DNA from 2 places in the uncultured Tyzzerella sp. genome. Region 2 is predicted to be linked to the other one. Evidence: a T-box and tRNA genes for the amino acid it is inferred to sense, from the RefSeq annotation. Region 2 holds a T-box; the other holds one or more tRNA genes.
What was found. A T-box is a leader RNA that pairs with one kind of tRNA and senses whether it is charged. The one in region 2 lies ahead of R5Z65_RS06005 (valine--tRNA ligase), so its partner is inferred to be a tRNA-Val.
Positions count from the first base shown of each region.

Region 1 (10,281 bases), on a different contig from region 2:
GTTTGGAAAACAGAACAAAACCACGAAGAAAACTCTCCTTATTCTTTTGTTAGAAAAGATTGTTACTATACAGATACCCTTTCTAGAGATGGTAAAGGTGCTTTAGTTAAATCTAACATAGGTTTAACTTGGTCTGGATTTAGACCTAGCGATGATGCTTGTCAATATGGTTATTTAATCCCTTCTAATATGTTTGCTGTTGTAGTGTTAAAATACTTAAACGAAATAGCTTTAGAAATTCTTAAAGATGAAAAATTAGCAGAAGAAAGTATTAACCTTGCTAAAGAAATAGAAGATGCTATAGAAACTTATGGTGTAATAGAACATTATAAATACGGCAGAATGTATGCTTATGAAGTAGACGGATTTGGCCAATACAACCTTATGGACGATGCAAACTTACCTAGCTTACTTTCTATACCATACATTGGATATAGAGATGAAAATGACCAAACTTATAAAAATACAAGAGATTTTATCTTAGGTAATGGTAACCCTTACTATTATGAAGGAGAAAAAGCTAAAGGTATTGGTAGCCCTCACACTCCTATAAACTACATTTGGCATATCTCTTTAGCTATGCAAGGTTTAACAAGTAGTGATAAAGAATATAAAAAACAAATTATCGATTTAATGAAAGCTACTGATGGCAATACAAACTTAATGCACGAAGGCTTTAATGTAAATAATCCAGAAGAATTTACTAGAGAATGGTTCTCTTGGGCTAATGCTATGTTTTGTGAGCTAGTTTTAGATTATTGTGGATATACAGTAAAAAGAAAATAATAAAAATATTTACCTTTTTAATATAAAAATTAATTTATAACTTAAATAATAAATAAAAACAGGGTATAGACAAGCTATTTATCTATACCCTATTTTTATTAAATACAATTAAGATATGACTTATATTTTAAACTTTATATAAATTTTTGTAAAATCTATAAGATAGTATACCAGGAATAACAACTATTATAAAAACTCCTAAAAATATACCAACCTTTAAATTGTAATAAAACCCAGTTAAAAACATAATAATAGCTGCAGGAAAAGATAAATATCCTAAAAGTCTATGTGCATATCTCCAAGTTTCTTCATCATTAACAGTCCAAGGTAACCTAAAGCCTACATATCTGTTACAAGGTATTTTAGGGGATATATTACCAAAATATATAAAAAAAATAGTTATTATTGTTAAAACTATATTTTCAGATAGCTTATTTGAAATTTCTGTAAAACAAATAGTAAAAATTATCAAAAATAAAAACAATAAAGTCATTATAACAACATTTCTTAAAGTTTTTATTTTTATATTATCTTTAGATAGATTAGTAATTTCTGTTGCGTTTTTATAAATAATACCTACTATCACAACAACAGAACCAATTATACAAGATAATTTTATTATTGTATTATCTATTGCAAAACTAGAAATTAAAATAATAAATGTAAATATCCAAATAGTATTTTTAGTTTTATCCATAATAAAAATCTCCTTTCTAATTAAAAAAATCTAAAAATCTACCTAATACTTCTTGTAAAACAGAAGTATTAAGAGAATAAATAATAAACTGTCCCTTTTTTTCATAAGATATAAGACCTGCCTCTTTTAATACATCAAGATGTTTAGATATAGAAGGCTTAGACATATTAAAATTTTCAGATATTTCTCCAGCTGTAAGGTCTTTTTCTCTTAATAGCTTTAAAATCTCTCTCCTAGTTTCATCGCTAAGTGCTTTAAAAATTTTACTCATATTTAATCATATCCACCACCTTGTTATTATATATTTAACTAATTAGCTAAATATATAATAACATCTATTTTTACTAATGTCAATAATTTTATAAATATTAAAATATTTTTATAAAATACTTGACATTATATTAATATGTTGTTATAATATATTTTGTCGTTAGATGTGGGAGCATAGCTCAGCTGGGAGAGCACTTGCCTTACAAGCAAGGGGTCACAGGTTCGAGCCCTGTTGTTCCCATTAACGATACTGTGGGAGCATAGCTCAGCTGGGAGAGCACCTGCCTTACAAGCAGGGGGTCACAGGTTCGAGCCCTGTTGTTCCCACTTTTACTAAATATGGCGGAATAGCTCAGTTGGCTAGAGCACACGGTTCATACCCGTGGTGTCGGGGGTTCAAATCCCTCTTCCGCTATCTGTGGGAGCATAGCTCAGCTGGGAGAGCACTTGCCTTACAAGCAAGGGGTCACAGGTTCGAGCCCTGTTGTTCCCATTTTATTAAATACGGCGGAATAGCTCAGTTGGCTAGAGCACACGGTTCATACCCGTGGTGTCGTGGGTTCAAATCCCTCTTCCGCTATCTTTTAGGCTAGGTATACCTAGCTTTTTTTATGTGATAATCAATATTTTTTAGTAGTTATCTTGAAAATATAAACCTTTTATGTTAAAATAATTTGAATAAATTTATTAGAGAGTAGGAAAAAATTGTGAACAAACGAGAAGATGTAAGAAATATAGCTATTATAGCTCACGTAGACCACGGTAAAACTACACTTGTTGATGAGCTTTTAAAACAAAGTGGTACTTTTAGGTCTAACCAAGTAATTAGAGAGAGAGTAATGGACTCTGGAGATATAGAAAGAGAAAGAGGTATTACTATACTTTCTAAAAACACATCAGTATATTACGAAGATAAAAAGATAAATATTGTAGACACACCAGGACACGCAGACTTTGGTGGAGAAGTTGAACGTGTTTTAAAAATGGTAGATGGCGTTGTGCTAGTAGTAGATGCTTATGAAGGTGCTATGCCACAAACAAAATTTGTATTAAAAAATGCTCTATCTTTAAAATTACCAGTTGTTGTTTGTGTAAATAAAATAGATAAGCCAGAGGCAAGGCCAGATGAAGTTATAGATGAAATATTAGAGCTTTTTATAGAGCTTGATGCAACAGACGAACAACTTGATGCACCTTTTGTATTTGCATCTGCAAAAGCTGGTAAAGCAGCTATGGAAGCAGACAAAGCTATGGAAGCAGAAGATATGAAATGCCTTTTTGATACAATAATAGACTATATACCAGCTCCACAAGGAGATATGGAGGCAGGTGTGCAAATGCTTGTTACTACTATTGACTATAACGAATACGTAGGTAGAATAGGCATTGGTAAAGTAGAAAATGGTACTATAAAAGTAAACCAAGATGCTTGTGTTGTAAACTTTAATGACCCAGAAAAAAATTATAAAGTAAAAATAAATAAACTTTACGAGTACGAAGGCCTTGAAAGAGTAGAAGTAAAATCCTCTACAGTAGGCTCTATTGTAGCAGTTAGTGGTATACCAGATATACAAATAGGAGATACTATTGCTTGTGTAGAAAATCCACAACCTATAGAAGTTAATAAAATATCAGAACCTACAATAGCTATGACTTTTTCTGTAAATGATAGTCCATTTGCTGGTATGGAAGGGAAATTTGTTACAAGTAGGCATTTAAGGGATAGATTACAAAAAGAGTTAAACACAGATGTAAGCCTTAGGGTAGAAGATACAGAAAGCGCCGATTCATTTAAAGTAAGTGGACGTGGAGAACTCCATTTGTCTATATTAATAGAAACTATGCGTAGAGAGGGATACGAATTTCAAGTATCTCGTCCAGAAGTTTTATTTAAAGAAATAGACGGAAAACGCTATGAACCTATGGAAATAGCTACAATAGATGTACCAGAAGAATTTGTAGGAAATGTTATAGAAAAGCTTGGTGCAAGAAAAGGTGAAATGACAAATATGGTTCCATCTAAAGGTGGGTATACTAGAATAGAATTTAATATCCCAGCTAGAGGTCTTATAGGCTATAGAAGTGAGTTTTTAACAGATACTAAAGGTAATGGTATAATAAACACAATATTTAATGACTACGAGCCATATAAAGGAGAAATAGTAAGCCGTCCTCAAGGTTCTTTAGTAGCCTTCGAATCTGGAGAGGCAGTTACTTATGGTCTTTATAATGCTCAAGAACGTGGAGATTTATTTATAGGCCCTGCTACAAAAGTATATTCTGGTATGGTTGTTGGTAGAAATGCTAGAAGTGGCGATATGGAGGTAAATGTTTGTAAAAAGAAACAACTTACTAACACACGTTCTTCTGGTGCAGATGATGCTTTAAAATTAACACCTCCTATAAATATGAGCTTAGAAAAATGTATAGAATTTATTACAGATGATGAGCTTGTAGAAGTTACACCAGAAAATCTTAGAATAAGAAAAAAAATATTAGATTCTAACCTTAGAAAAAAAGCAAATAAAAATTAATAATAAATTTTATAAGTTTTATTAAAAATATAGAATTTTATATAAATAATGCTATAGACAAAGTCTATAGCATTATTTATTATTAAAATTAAAATATAACTTTAATATTTTAAATTAAAAATCTTCTTCTAAATTATTATCCTGAAAATCTTCTTCTAAATTTTCATCTAAAAGTTCAAAATCTAAGGCATCTTCTTCATTAAAATCTGCTTTAAACTCTGTATCTTCCATAGCCATTTCTACTTCTTCATCATTTATAGGCTTTGCCTCTGTATTTGCTATACTTTCTTTTATTTCATCTAATTCTGGCATTTCATAATGCTTTCTAACTGCATTTTCTATTGTTCTTAATAAATGTGGATTTTCTAAAAGAAACTTTTTAGCATTTTCTCTACCTTGTCCTAACCTTGTTTCCTCATAAGAATACCAAGCTCCACCTTTTGTAACAATGCCAAGGTCTGCACCAAGGTCTAAAACATCTCCTATATGAGATATACCCTCTCCATAAATAATATCAAATTCTGCTGTTTTAAAAGGAGGTGCTATCTTATTTTTAGCAATTTTTGCCTTTGTCCTAGCACCTATTAAATCTGTGCCATTTTTAATAGGCTCACCTTTTCTTATATCTATTCTAACACTTGCATAAAATTTTAATGCACGTCCACCTGTTGTAGTTTCTGGACTACCATAAGATATACCTATTTTTTCTCTAAGTTGGTTTATAAATATTACTATACATTTACTTTTAGCAGTAATAGCTGTAAGTTTTCTAAGTGCTTGGCTCATTAACCTAGCTTGAACACCCATATGAGAATCTCCCATTACTCCATCTATTTCTGATTTTGGCACTAAAGCTGCAACAGAGTCTACTATAATAATATCTATTGCACCAGAACGAACCATAGTTTCTGTAATATCAAGAGCTTGCTCCCCATCATCTGGTTGTGATATATAAAGCTCGTCTATATTAACTCCTATTTTTTGTGCATAAACTGGGTCCAATGCGTGCTCTGCATCTACAAAGCCTGCTATACCACCAGCTTTTTGCACCTCTGCTACCATATGTAATGCAACAGTAGTTTTCCCACTAGATTCTGGCCCAAATATTTCTATAATTCTACCTTTTGGCACACCACCTGCACCAAGGGCAACATCTAAGCTTAAAGACCCTGTTGGTATAACTTCTACTGTTTTGTTGTTAGTTTCTCCAAGCTTCATAACAGCACCTTTGCCAAATTGCTTTTCTATTTGAGCCAAGGCATTTTTAAGTGCTGTTTCTCTACCTTTAGCTATATTATCCATAACGCTATCTTTAGATTTTTTATCAGCCATTTTTAATCTCCTTTAATATTTATATTAATTTTAATAAATTACTAAAACAAATATGAACTGTTTTATCTCTTATTTTTTGTCTATCACCTTTTAACATAAGCTTTTTACAAAAAGTATCTCTACCTTCAATAGATATAGCTATATATACAAGTCCTACTGGTTTTTTATCTGTTCCACCTGTTGGGCCTGCTATACCTGTTGTAGATATACCTATTGTTGTGTTAGATTTTTTTCTAATACCCTCTGCCATTTGTATAGCCACCTGCTCACTAACAGCACCGTATTTTTCTAAGTCTTCTTTACACACGTTAAGCTCATATACTTTGCTTTCATTAGAATATGATATAACACCATTTAAAAACACTTTAGATGCCGATGCTACATTTACTATGCTAGATGCTAAAAGACCTCCTGTACAAGATTCGGCAGTAGATATTGTAATATTATTTTCTATAAGCTTATTTACTACAACCTCTTGTAATGTATCATCATCTTCTCCATATATATACTCATTAAAAATACTATATAATTTATCAACTGTAGGCTTTAAAATATTTTGAGCTTCTTCTTTTGTTTTCCCACTTGCCGTTATTCTAAATCTCATTTCATTATTACCTGCATATGGTGCTATGGTAGGATTTTTAGAAGAAAGCATTAAATCTCTTATTATCTCAGATGCGTTACTCTCCCCTATACCACATAAATTAAGATTTTTAGATACTAACACTTTATCTGTATATTTTTCTAATATAGGCTTTACCTGTTTATTAAACATAGGTATACATTCTTTTGGTGGTCCTGGTAAAATAACTGCTATTTTATTCTTTTCTTCTATAATACAGCCAGATGCTGTACCATTTTCGTTTACTAAAACTATTGCATTTTCTGGTAAATCGGCTTGTTTTAAATTTGATAAAGGCATATCTTCATCTACAAAATATGATTTTAAATTTTCCAAGCTTTCTTTATGAGTAACTAGCTTTTTATTAAAGTATTTTGCAAAAGTTTCTTTTGTCAAATCATCATCTGTAGGGCCAAGTCCACCAGTAGATATTATTATATCTGCCCTTTTATAAGCAATATCAATAGCATCTAACAATCTTTTTTCATTATCTCCAATAGACGTTTTATAAAAAACATCTATACCCATATTAGCAAGCTCACTTGCTATATATTTAGCATTTGTATCTAATATTTCACCTAATAAAATTTCCGTTCCTACAGAAAAAATTTCTGCTTTCATAAGACCACCTCTTTTTAATATTAACTATAAATATATTTTAACCTAAAAAATAAGTATTAATCTTTTAAAACATTTTTATTTTTTATAAAATATTCCATTAATGAATATATTGTTAAAATTACAGATAAAACTATTAAAATATGGCTTATATATATAAATATGATATTGTTAATATTTAATAGTAAAAATATTATCATAATCATTTGAAAAATAGTTTTTAGTTTACCAGAATTACCAGCAGCTATAACTACATTTTTTTCCATAGCAATAGTCCTAAAGCCTGTCATAAAAAACTCTCTAGCTATTATTAATATAACAACCCAAGCTTTTAATGGTACTATGGCATCTTCCATAGATATTAAAGCTATCATAGTAGATGTAACTAATAATTTATCTGCAAGAGGGTCCATAAACTTACCAAAATTTGTTATAAGATTATATTTTCTTGCTATGTATCCATCTAAAGCATCTGTTACCGATGCCACTATAAATATTGTTGTAGCTATATAACGTCTTATTTGTATGTCTAGTGGTATAAAATCGAATAATATAAATATTAATAAAAATGGTATTAATATTATTCTAAAAATAGTAAGTTTGTTAGGTAAGTTCATATTATTACCCCCCTAGTTTTATATTTGTATCTCTCCTATAAGGTCGTATTCATAGGCATCTGTAATTTTTATATTATAAAAATCTCCTGCTATAAGCTCCATATCTTCTGGTGCTTTAAAAAATACAAAACCGTCTATCTCATAGCAATCTCTATAACTTCTGCTACAATAAACATTGTCTTCACCCTCTATTTTACCCTCTACAATAACTTCTAATGTTCTACCAATAAATTTCCTACATATACTAGAAGAAATGTCTTTTTGTAATAACATAAGTTTTTCTTTTCTTTCTTCTTTAACATCTTCATCTATTTGATTATCCATATTGTAAGCTGGTGTGCCTTCTTCTCTAGAATATGTAAATATACCAAGCCTATCAAATTTCATTTTTTCTGTAAATTCATAAAGATTTTTAAATGCCTCTTCTGTTTCATTTGGAAAGCCTACTATAAATGTAGTTCTTATACATATATCTGGCATTTTTTCTCTTAATTTTGATATAGTATTTTCTAATTTTTCTCTTGTACTTCTTCTTCCCATAAGCTTTAATATTTTATCATCTGCGTGTTGTATAGGCATATCTATATATTTACATACTTTATCATTAGTTGCCATTTCTTCTATAAGCTCATCATCTATATGCTCTGGATAACAATATAAAATTCTTAACCATTTAATGTCATCTATTTCTGATAATCTTCTTAAAAGCTCTGGTAGTTTTTTCTCACCATATATATCTGTACCATATAGAGATGAATCTTGTGCAACAAGTATAATTTCTTTAACATCTTGGCTAGCTAAAAGTTTAGCTTCTTCTATAAGACTTTCTATGGTACGGCTTCTAAATTTTCCTCTTATAGATGGTATAGTACAATATGTACATCTTTTATCACAACCCTCTGCTATTTTAAGATAAGCAAATCCACCTGTTGTAGTAACTACTCTTTTAAGAGAATTTTTTTCATCTAAAGCCTTATTATTATCTGTTATAAGCTGTACTTTTTTATGCCCTTGTAATATTTCTTTTATAACATTACCTATGTTTTCAAAATCTCCAGTACCTACTACTGCATCTACCTCTGGTAAAGAATCAAATATTTCTTCTTTATATCTTTGAGCCATACACCCTGTAACTATTATACCTTGACAATTACCTGTTTGTTTATAATCTGCCACTCTTAATATATTTTCTATACCTTCTTCGCTTGCGTCTATTTTAAATCCACAACTATTTATTATTATTATATTAGCTTGTTCTTCTTGTTCTGTTATAATATATCCTTCTTCTTTTATAAGTCCAAGCATTATTTCACTATCCATAAGGTTTTTATCGCACCCTAAAGATACAAAAGCTATTTTAACTTTATTATCCAATTTAATTCTCCTCTATATTTATATTATTTTGTATTTTATATGCTATTAAGCAATTTTTCATAAGCATAGTAATAGTCATAGGCCCAACACCACCAGGTACTGGCGTAATAAGGCTAGCTTTATTGCTACAACTAAAATCTATATCTCCACATAGTTTGCCATCAAACCTATTTATACCAACATCTATAAGGATAACACCCTCTTTTACCATATGTGGCTTTAAAAAATTAGCAACGCCAATAGCAACAATAATAATATCTGCTTGTTTTGTCAAATATTCTAAATCTTTAGTTTTTGTATGTGCTGTTGTAACCGTTGCATCTTCATTTAAAAGCATCATAGATATAGGCTTACCTACAATATTACTTCTACCTATAACAAGAGCATTTTTACCTTTTATTTCTACATTATACCTTTTTAAAATCTCCATACAACCAGAAGGTGTACAAGATTTTAAAGTAGCACTATTAGTAGATAACAAGCCTATGTTATAAGGGTGAAATCCGTCTACATCTTTTAAAGGGTTTATTTTAAAAAGTATATTTTTTTCATTTATATGCTTTGGTAAAGGTAATTGTACCAATATGCCATTTACACTAGTATCGTCGTTTAGCTCTTCTATTAAACTTAAAAGCTCAACTTCTGATATACTATCATCTAAAAAATATGTATCTGTTTTTATCCCTACATAATCACAAGCTTTATTTTTATTGTTTACATATATATGGCTTGCATCATCATTACCCAATATAATAACAGCAAGGCAAGGCTTTTTACCTTGTAAATTTTCTATATCTTTTTTTATTTCATCTTTAATAATTTTAGCTATTTCTGTACCATTTATTATATTACTCATATTATGCCTTTCTAGTTTTTTATTTTTAATAGCCTAATTTATTATATAATTAATAATATTCTTTGTCAAATAAAATAAAAGCATTTTCCTAGTAATTAAAATTACATTTTTTACAAGAATTTAGACACTTTTTTAATATGTATAAATTTTTTACAGGTATAAATAACTGTATAAATACAAAATATATTAAAAGGTATAAACTAAACTTAGCCAATATTTATATATCTTAAAAAATTTAATAATAAATTATAGAAAAGAGGTTTTATATATGAAATTAAATAAAAATCAAATAGCAAAATTAATAGGTTTTACTGGTATGGCTGTTATAACAGGTGCTATTGCTAAAAAAGCTTATGATAAAAATAAATCTACCAAAACATTAAATCTACCTTTAAATACAGATAGAGAAGTTTATTTTGTAGGTGGTGGTATAGGCTCTTTAGCTGGTGCTGCTTATCTTATAAGAGATTGTAAAATGGCAGGTAAAAATATTCATATATTAGAGGGACTTCATATACTAGGTGGAAGTAATGATGGTAGTGGAAATATAGAAAATGGATTTTTATGTCGTGGTG
Region 1 covers NZ_CAUWHO010000014.1:1,879-12,159, forward strand. Annotated here, with positions in the region: gene R5Z65_RS03435 (glycoside hydrolase family 125 protein) at 1-786, shown strand, start outside; gene R5Z65_RS03440 (SdpI family protein) at 914-1,483, opposite strand; gene R5Z65_RS03445 (autorepressor SdpR family transcription factor) at 1,500-1,754, opposite strand; tRNA gene R5Z65_RS03450 (tRNA-Val) at 1,922-1,994, shown strand; tRNA gene R5Z65_RS03455 (tRNA-Val) at 2,008-2,080, shown strand; tRNA gene R5Z65_RS03460 (tRNA-Met) at 2,095-2,168, shown strand; tRNA gene R5Z65_RS03465 (tRNA-Val) at 2,174-2,246, shown strand; tRNA gene R5Z65_RS03470 (tRNA-Met) at 2,260-2,333, shown strand; gene typA (translational GTPase TypA) at 2,458-4,287, shown strand; gene recA (recombinase RecA) at 4,402-5,619, opposite strand; gene R5Z65_RS03485 (competence/damage-inducible protein A) at 5,639-6,862, opposite strand; gene pgsA (CDP-diacylglycerol--glycerol-3-phosphate 3-phosphatidyltransferase) at 6,919-7,476, opposite strand; gene rimO (30S ribosomal protein S12 methylthiotransferase RimO) at 7,495-8,850, opposite strand; gene folD (bifunctional methylenetetrahydrofolate dehydrogenase/methenyltetrahydrofolate cyclohydrolase FolD) at 8,852-9,706, opposite strand; gene R5Z65_RS03505 (oleate hydratase) at 9,975-10,281, shown strand, end outside.
Region 1: it has a tRNA-Val gene. The T-box ahead of R5Z65_RS06005 (valine--tRNA ligase) is inferred to sense a tRNA for this amino acid. The anticodon was not compared.

Region 2 (10,281 bases):
ATAGTTTCTTCTTCATCTTGTATAGATGTAAATATTTCTTCTGTTACAAAAGGTGCAAATGGGTGTAACATTTTTAAAGAGTTTATAAGAACAGTTTTTAAAGTATATAAAGCAGCTTGTCTTGTTTTGTCTTCTTTATCGTAAAGACGAGGCTTAACCATTTCTATATACCAGTCGCAATATTCGTCCCATATAAAATCGTATATTTTAGATAAAGCAACACCTAAGTCGTAGCTTTCTAAATTTTGAGTTACTTCTTTAGCAAGGGTGTTACATTTAGATAAAATCCATTTATCTGCATCTGTAAGGCTATCTAAAGAAACATTAGATAAGTCTTCTTCATCTATGTTCATTAATATAAAACGAGTAGCATTCCATATTTTATTTAAGAAATTTCTATTAGCTTCTATTTTTTCCCAATAAAATCTCAAGTCGTTACCAGCAGAGTTACCTGATGTAAGCATAAGTCTTAATGCATCTGCACCATATTTTTCTATAACTTCTAGAGGGTCTATACCATTACCTAAAGATTTGCTCATTTTTCTACCCTCAGAATCTCTAACAAGACCGTGGATTAAAACATCTTTAAATGGCAATTCTCCCATTTGCTCAATACCAGAAAATACCATACGAACAACCCAGAAGAAAATAATATCATATCCAGTAACAAGAACGTTTGTAGGATAGAAATATTCTAAATCTTCTGTTTTTTCTGGCCAACCAAGAGTAGAAAATGGCCATAAGGCAGAGCTAAACCAAGTGTCTAGGGTGTCTTCATCTTGTACTAAAACTGTATGGTTACATTTAGAGCAAGCCTTTGGCATTTCTTTAGCAACTTCTATATGTCCACATTTTTCGCAGTAATAAGCAGGTATTCTATGTCCCCACCAAAGCTGACGAGATATACACCAGTCTTTTATATTTTCTAGCCAATGAGTATATATTTTACCAAATCTATCTGGTATAAAGCGAAGCTCTTTGTTATAGTATGCTTCTAATGCAGGTTTTGCAAGCTCCTCCATTTTTACAAACCATTGGCTTTTAATAAGAGGCTCTACAACGTGAGAACAACGTTCGTGCACCCCAACGGCGTGGGATATAGGTTCTTCTTTTACAAAAAGTCCAAGTTTGTCAAGCTCTTTTATAATTTCTTTTCTTGCATCGTATCTGTATAAGCCTTTAAATTGTGCACCGTTTTCATTTATAGTACCATCATCGTTTAAAATGTTTATTTTAGGTAAATTATGGCGTTGTCCTACCTCAAAGTCGTTAGGGTCGTGGGCAGGTGTTATTTTAACAACCCCTGTACCAAATTCCATATCTACATAGTCATCGGCTATAATAGGGATTTCTCTATTAACAAATGGAATTATACAAGTTTTGCCTATAAAGTCTTTATATCTATCATCGTTAGGGTTTACTGCTATTGCCGTATCTCCTAGCATAGTTTCTGGACGAGTTGTTGCAAATTGTAAAAACTTATCTGTATCTTTAATAGGGTATTTAATATGCCAAAAAAATCCATTTTTATCTTCGTGGTCTACTTCTGCATCAGATATAGTTGTTTCACAATTAGGACACCAGTTTATAAGTTTTTCGCCTTTATAGATATATCCTTTTTCATATAAACGGATAAACACTTCTTCCACAGCTTTTGACAAGCCTTCGTCCATAGTAAATCTTTCTCTATCCCAGTCGCAAGAGTTACCAAGTTTTTTAAGCTGATTAACTATTGTTCCACCGTATTCTTCTTTCCATTCCCAAGCTCTTTCTAAAAACTTTTCTCTACCTAAGTCTTCTTTTGTTATGCCCTCTTTAGCTAGCTTATCTATTATTTTTACTTCTGTTGATATACTAGCGTGGTCTGTGCCAGGTAGCCATAGAGCAGAATATCCTTGCATTCTTTTCCATCTTATAAGTATATCTTGTAAAGTATTGTCAAGAGCGTGTCCCATATGGAGATGCCCTGTAATATTTGGAGGTGGAATAACTATTGTATAAGGTTTTTTATTTTTGTCTACCTTTGCGTGAAAATATTTTTTTTCTAACCAATTTTTGTAAATCCTTTCCTCAATGGAAGGGTCATAATTTTTTTCTAGCTCTTTTTTCATTTAATAAAACCTCCTAAAGATATATATATTATAATTGCTATAAAAATTAAAAATAAACCTATCATTAAAAAAATACTCCCTTTATTAGAAAATACTTCTAAAATATCATTATTTTCTGGTTTAATATTTTTATCATCTTGTATATTTTCTGTATCTTCTATATTTTCTAATAAAGATGTGTCTATTTTATTAGATTTATTATTTTTTAATAAATATTTTAATAATATTACTACGCCTAACAGTATAAAAATTAAAGCAAATATTTTAATAATATCACCTACTTAAAAAATATTTATAAAAACAAAAAAAGCCATCGTCTACAAAGGACGAAAGCATCGTGGTACCACCTTATTTCAAGCAAAAAATTGCAAGCACTCAAAGCCTTTAACGAAAGCTACCCGTATAGACTTACTAGGTATTTAAACTTTTAGGCCTATCTGCTCCAAAGCTACCTTCAATATTACATATGCAAAGCTACCTTACAGCCTATGAGTAGCTCTCTCTTTTGCCTGTTAATATTTACTCCTCTTTTTCATAGCATTTAATAATATGATTTTATATATATTATATAAATTTGTCAATATATTTTTATAAATTATTAAAAATTTTGATTTAAAAATATTAATAATTTATAATATTTTGGCAATCCTTACTGTAACTTGACTTTTAAATGGATAGTGCTATAATTAAAAAATATTAAAAGGAGGTTGTTATTATGGAATTAAAAAATTTCTTGTATGAACAAATTGATATCTTAAGAGAGCAAGGTGAAAAATTTTTAAAGAAAGAGATAACAATGCACGATTTTAAAAAAGCATCTGGCAAGTTTGGTATATACGCCGAGCGTGGTGGAGAAACTTTTATGATTCGTATAAAAATACCTTCAGGAGTTTTTACAGATAAATCTATTAATCTTTTACAAGGATTTATTGAAAAGTATAATATTAGTAAAATACACCCTACAACAAGACAAGCTATACAACTTCATAAACTATCTTTAGAAACTGTTTTAAATATTTTTAAAGAGTGTGTAGAAAATGACTTGATAGGATATGGTTCTGGAGGAAATTTTCCAAGAAATGTAACATCATCTCCACTGTCTAATGTAGAAAAAGATGAAGCCTTTGATGTTACACCTTATGCAAACTATGTAACAAATTATTTTTTAAAAAGAATGGATACCTACAATTTGCCTAGAAAAATTAAAGTAGGTTTTTCTAACGGTAAAAGCAATTTATCTAATGCTACTTTAACAGATTTAGGGTTTTTAGCTATTTTAAAAGATAATAGAAAATATTTTAAGGTGTTTGTAGCAGGTGGACTTGGTAAAAACCCAAATGTTGGGCTTGAGTTACCATACTTAGTAGAGCCTAAAGAAATTTTATACTATGTAGATGCTTTGGTAGAACTTTTTAAAGAAAATGGAAACTATGAAAATAGAAATAAAGCTAGGATAAGGTATATACTAAAAGAAAAAGGTGATGAAGGATTTTTAGATTTATACAATAGTTATATAGAAAAATCTAAACAAAAAGATTTATGTGTAGAAGAGCCTAAAGATATAACTATACCAGATGCTAGTGAAGGGGAGATAGAAGAGAGTAATAACATTATACCTCAAAAGCAAAAAGGTAGGTATACAGTTATTATAAAACCTATTGGGGGGATTATATCATCTCAAGATTTTAATAAAATTATTAATTTTATTAAAAATGCTAACAGTAAAGACTATATTAAATTGATAGCTAGTATGGAAGAAAGTTTTTATATAAATAATCTTAATAGCAATGAAGCTAGGGAGATTTTAGATATATGTAAAGATTTTAACCAAACAACCAAGTTATCGCAAAGTTTAAGCTGTATAGGTGTTCCTGTTTGTCAAATAGGATTAGCAGAAAGCCAGGGACTATTAAATAATATAATATGTCATTTTAAAGAAAATAACCTAAATAAAGATTTATTGCCTAAAATACACATATCTGGTTGCCCTAACTCTTGTGGAAGACACCAAGTAGCTATGATTGGATTTATGGGGAAAAGAAAAATGGTAGATGGAGAAATAGTAGATGTATATGAGCTTAGCGTAGATGGTAGTTTTGAAGAAAAAAATACTAGATTAGGCAAACCTTTGTGTGATATTTTAGCTAAAGATATACCAATGTTTTTACAAGAAGTATATGAAAACTTAAACAATAAAAATATAGACTTTGAAAGTTTTAAAGATACTGAAGATTTTAAAGCTTTATGCGACAAATATTGTGTAAAATAAATTTTTTATACAATGTATTTAAAAATATAGGTTATATAGTAATTGTATTTAAATAAAAAATACCACTTAAAGTGGTATTTTTTATAATGTTTTTAGGTATTGATTTATATTATTTAAAAGCTCATCACAGTCTAATCCGTGTACTTCACAAGCTTCTTCTAGTGTTTCTAATTGAGAAGATGGGCAACCTAAACAATGCATACCAGCATTCATTAAAATAGGGAATACACCATTGTCTAATTCTAATACTTCATTTACTCTCATATTTTTTGTTGCTTGTTTCATATTTTACCTCCATTTATTTAATATTTATTTTAGGATAATATATTAAACTTTTTAAAAAGTATTTTTATTATGCTATGCTATTGATAGAGAAGTGTATATTAAATTAAGATATAAATATAACTAGCATACCTTATTTAAATATAAGTTTTATAAGGTAACATAAAGGTTTAGTTATTATTTATTCCATAAAGGTTCTATTTTTGGGTAGTATTTAAATAAAACTTTACCCAGTATATTATCTTCTGGTAAAAATGTATTTTCCCAATACCTAGAATCTTGAGAATCATTTCTATTATCGCCTAGCACAAAATAGCTATCTTGTGGTACTGTATAAGGACCAAAGCTACCTAACATATCTTCCATAATATATTCATCCGGTAAAGGTGTTTGGCTATCATTTATATAAACTTTACCATCTATAATATTTATAGTTTCACCTGGGAGGCCTATTATCCTTTTTACATATAGCACGCTTTCATCATCTGGTGGCTTAAAAACTATAATATCATCTCTTTGTGGTTCTGAAAATAAATAGGATAGCCTAAAGGCTATTAGCCTGTCGCTAGGCATAATAGTATTTTTCATAGAGCCAGTAGGAACAAAAGCATTTACAATTATAAAGTGAGTAATAATAAATGCAACTATAATAGCTATAATAATAGTTTTTGTAATATCTATTAATTCTTTTTTTATTTTTTGGGTTTTTGTAATAGTATTCTGATTATTTTTATCATCTTGGTTATTAACTTCATCTTTTTGAGATTTATTAACCATATTAAACCTCCTAAAAAATATATTTATATAATTATAGCATTACATATCAAAAATGTAAACATAATTAATTATTAAATAATTTTTACATAAAATTGCCTTGTCCTAGGACCATCAAATTCACAAAAGTATATATCTTGCCATCTACCTAAAACAGGAGAATTATTATTTATAATAACTGTTTCGCTAACGCCAATAACACTAGATTTTAAGTGTGCATCAGAGTTTCCTTCAAAATGTTTAAAGCTATCTCTATTATAAAAGCTTTCCTGAAGACCTAATAAAATATCATTTTCTACATCTTTATCTGTATTTTCATTTATTGTAATAGCAGCAGTAGTGTGAGGGCAATACACAACGCATACCCCACTTTCTATATTAGATTTAGAAACGGCATCTTTTACGAAAGACGTAATGTTATAAAATCCTTGTTTTTGAGTATTTAAGCTATATTCAAAAATCATAATTATCCTCCAATATTAAATATTAATACAAAAGTCAATACCATAGTATTGACTTTTGTATTATTTATCTTAATTAAAAATTATTAATATTTACCAAAATCTAAAGATTCATTAATTATAATATCTGCATCATTATCTAACACAATTAAATCATCAGAAGTTAAGTCTATATTGTTTACATTTCTTGTTGTGGACTTAGAGCTTTCAATAGGTTTAGTATTATTTGTGTTTTTAGGTTTTTCTTTAGGTTTTTCATTATTAGGTTGTTTAACCACAACATCATTTGTTGCAGAGTCATTTTTTAATTTAAAATCTGCAACAGATGCATAGAATATTTCTGCTTGGCTTGCAAGCTCCTCTGAAGCAGCTGCAGATTCCTCGCTTGTAGCAGTATTATTTTGTGTAACACTTGCTATTTGAGAAACAGCAGATGAAACCTCATTTATAGATTTTTCTTGTTCTATAGAAGAACTAGCACAAGAACCTACAAGTGTAGATATAGTTTCTATCTGTTTAACAATATCAAGAAGAGCATCAGCAGTTTGGTTAGCTATTTTAGAACCTTGTTCTACTTTAGAAACAGAGCTTTCTATAAGGTCAGTTGTTTCTTTAGCTGCTTGTTGACTTCTAGAAGCAAGGCTTCTAACTTCTTCTGCAACAACGGCAAAGCCTTTACCGTGCTCACCAGCACGAGCAGCCTCTACAGCAGCATTAAGTGCAAGAATGTTTGTTTGGAAAGCAATATCATCTATTACTTTTATTATATTAGATATACTGCTAGATGCAGCATTAATTTCTTCCATAGCAATAAGCATATTGTTCATTTGCTCATTACCTTTAGCTGCATTTTCTTTTGTTTGCATAGCAAGGTCATTTGCTTTAGTAGAGCCTTCTGTATTTTGTGTAGTTTGCTTAGACATAACTTTAATAATATGGTTTAATTTTTCTACAGATTCTGCTTGTTCTGTTGCACCTTCTGCTAAAGATATACTAGATTCTGATATTTGTTTAGCACCAGCAGATACTTGCTCTGCAGAAGATATTATATCTTTTGTAAGTAAATTAAGGTTGTTAACTATTAAATTAACAGATTTTTGTATGTTTTTAAAGTCACCTAAATATTCTCTATCTATAGAAACATCAAAATTTTTATGAGCCATTTCATCTAATATATTAGATATTTCTGATATATAAGAGCCTATAGTTTCTGAAGTGTAGTTAACAGTTTGTTTAATTGTATTAAACTCACCTTTATACTCATTTGTTATTCTATGTTCAAAATTACCTCTAGCAAATTCTGTAAGAGCATTTTGTGTTTCTTTAATAGGTACAACTACACTTTTAATAAATGTATTTAATCCATCCATAGAAACTTTCCATTGTCCACTATAACTACTACTATCTATTTTATATTCTAAATCACCATTAGTAGCAGCATTTATAAGAGCATTTATTTCTTCAGAAACAGATTTTAAAGTTAATTGGATATTTTTTAATGCGTGTGTAGATACTTCTTTTTCACCTGGAAGCTCTTTAATTTCGTTATTAAAATTACCAAGTTCTATTTCTTTTATGTTATTAGCAACATAAATGGCATCTTCTACTAAGCCATTTGTAGCAATATTTATGGCTTCTGTAGTTTCTTTAAATGCACCCTTGTATTTTTCTGAGTTTATTCTATAGCTTGTATTACCTGCGTGTAATTGTTCAGAAAGGTTATTAATATCGTCTATAATACATTGTATAGTATCGGACATATTAGATATACTATTAGATAAATCACCAATTTCATCTGTATTGTTTGTACGTATATCAATATTTAAGTTTCCATTTAATACTTCGTGAGCTGCATTTTTAATTTTTTCAATTGGTTTTCTTATAATTATAGATAAATTTAAAAGACAAACTAAAGTTAAAATAACTATAATAATAGTTAAAACTAAAACACTTCTAGCTCTAGAACTCATATCTCTAGATGAAACTTCTAAATCTGATACCATATTAGTAAAAGATATATTTGGTAAAGAATAAATTATATCAAACAAGTCATTTATAATAGGCGTTGTTGCATTATCTTGTTCTACTGCTTCTGCTATTCTGCCTTGTTCTTTTAAGTTTATATAATTAATATTACCGTCATAGTAGTCTTTTAATAGTACTAAAGCTTCTTCGCCAAGTTGTAATAGCTCACTTCTATCTTTATTATTTTCCTCAGAAAAGTCTTTAAGATTTGACATATAGCTAATTAATGTGTCTTTAGAATAATTATAAGAATCTGTAAGCTTAGCTCTAGCTACGTCATAGTTACCATCATCCATATCAAATTCTACCTGAAAAGCTGTAAAACGAATGTTTATTACATCTTTTATAGAATCGATAATATCAACAGTAATATCTTGATTTAGTGCTACATCATTTTTTAAACTTTTGTTAGATTTATGTAGGCCACCAGCGCTGTGAAGCCCTAAGATAATAACTAATATTACATTTAAAAGTAATGTTATTAAAAATTTAGATTTTAAACTAATATTTTTATACCAGTTCATTTTTTCCCCTACCTTTTCATTTATTTTTTTATTACAATATATTTTATTTTTTTCATTATAATATATTTTGTATATATAAACAAGATAAAGATTTAAAATTTATAAAGCATAATATATTATAGTAAAAAAATATATATAAATCGAAAAAAATGTAATAAAAAATAATGGCATAAAATTTATATAAATGTATAAAATGCATAACACAAAAATGTTAAAAAAATATCAAAATGTTAATAATGTAACAATATATACATATATACTTGACTGAATATAAATAAAATGATAAAATATATAAAAATATAGAATAGAAAGGGGAAAATATGAAATCTGTATTTTTTAAAGATTTTTTGATGATTAGTGAAATTGAAACAATTATTTTTGTTGCAGTTTTATTTGCACTTTTCTTCGTTATGAAAATTATTGAAAAGAAAAAGGTTGCATTTTCTACTAGAATGATTATAGCTACAGTTATAGGGTTAATACTTGGTGTCATTATACAAGTTGCATCAGGATTTTCAGATGTACCTATGGAGATAACATTTGTTGTAGAAACAACTAAATGGTATAGTTTATTTGGAAACGGTTTTATTGATTTAATAAGAATGCTTGTTATCCCACTTGTTATGGTTTCTATTATACACGTTATTGTTAATATGAAAGACGGAGCAGATATTGGTGCTCTTACTAAAAAAACTTTAATAGTAACAGTTATAATGGTTTCTATATCTGTAATAGTTGGGCTAGCCATTGGTATGTTATTTAAGGTTGGAAGTGGTATGTCAATAGAGCAGGGCAGTGCAGAAATTAAAGACGTGTCCACTATTGTAGATACTTTAAGAGGGTTAATACCTTCTAATCCTATTAAATCTATGGTAGATGTTAATATTATAGCTCTTGTTGTTATATCTGCTTTCTTTGGTGTTGGTGCTAAGCGTATGACAAAAAAATATATGGACGTTGTTAAGCCATTTATAGATTTGATTAATGCTTTACAAAAAATTATTATGAGTATAGCTATGACTATTATTAAATGGATGCCTTATGCAGTTATTGCTCTTTTATCTAATACAATAGCTCAAAGAGGTATTGGAAGTATTAAAGAAGTTGGTGTATTTATAATTGCTTTATATGTGGCAGTTATAATTATGTTTATAATACAGCTTATAGCCATATCTTTATTTGGTATAAATCCTATTATTTATATTAAAAAGGGTATAGCAGTAATGGTATTAGCGTTTACATCACGTTCTAGCGTTGGTTGTTTACCTTTAACTATTGAAACATTGGTAGATAAAATGGGTGTTAACGATGGTACGGCTAGCTTTGTAAGTGGTTTTGGTACTACTGCTGGTATGCAAGGTTGTGCAGGTGTTTTTCCAGCTTTGCTTTTAGTCTTTGTATGTAATATTACTGGGACACCTATTGATGTTACATTTATTGTTATGACTTTAGTTGTTATAGTTATAGGCTCTTTTGGTATAGCTGGTATACCAGGTACTGCTACTATGGCAGCATCTGTTGCTTTATCAGGTGTTGGTATGGCAAGCTTATTTCCTACTATTAGTCCTATATTAGCAATAGACCCTATTATTGATATGGGTAGAACATTAATTAATGTTACAGGTTCTATGACAAATGCTCTTATAATAGATAAAAGTTTAGGGCAATTAGATATGGAACATTTTAAAGATATGAGTAAATAGTTTTAACATATTAGCACCTTTGTCTTTGATAAAGGTGCTAAAACATTTAAGGAGTGAATATAATGAGAGTTATTATTATTGGTGGTATAGCAGCAGGTATGAGTGCTGCAGCAAAATTTAGAAGGCTTGATA
Region 2 covers NZ_CAUWHO010000029.1:10,130-20,410, forward strand. Annotated here, with positions in the region: gene R5Z65_RS06005 (valine--tRNA ligase) at 1-2,111, opposite strand, end outside; T-box leader at 2,431-2,656, opposite strand; gene R5Z65_RS06010 (nitrite/sulfite reductase) at 2,827-4,380, shown strand; gene R5Z65_RS06015 (DUF1858 domain-containing protein) at 4,462-4,665, opposite strand; gene lepB (signal peptidase I) at 4,840-5,439, opposite strand; gene R5Z65_RS06025 (secondary thiamine-phosphate synthase enzyme YjbQ) at 5,511-5,900, opposite strand; gene R5Z65_RS06030 (methyl-accepting chemotaxis protein) at 5,984-8,446, opposite strand; gene R5Z65_RS06035 (cation:dicarboxylate symporter family transporter) at 8,767-10,149, shown strand; gene R5Z65_RS06040 (CoA-disulfide reductase) at 10,212-10,281, shown strand, end outside.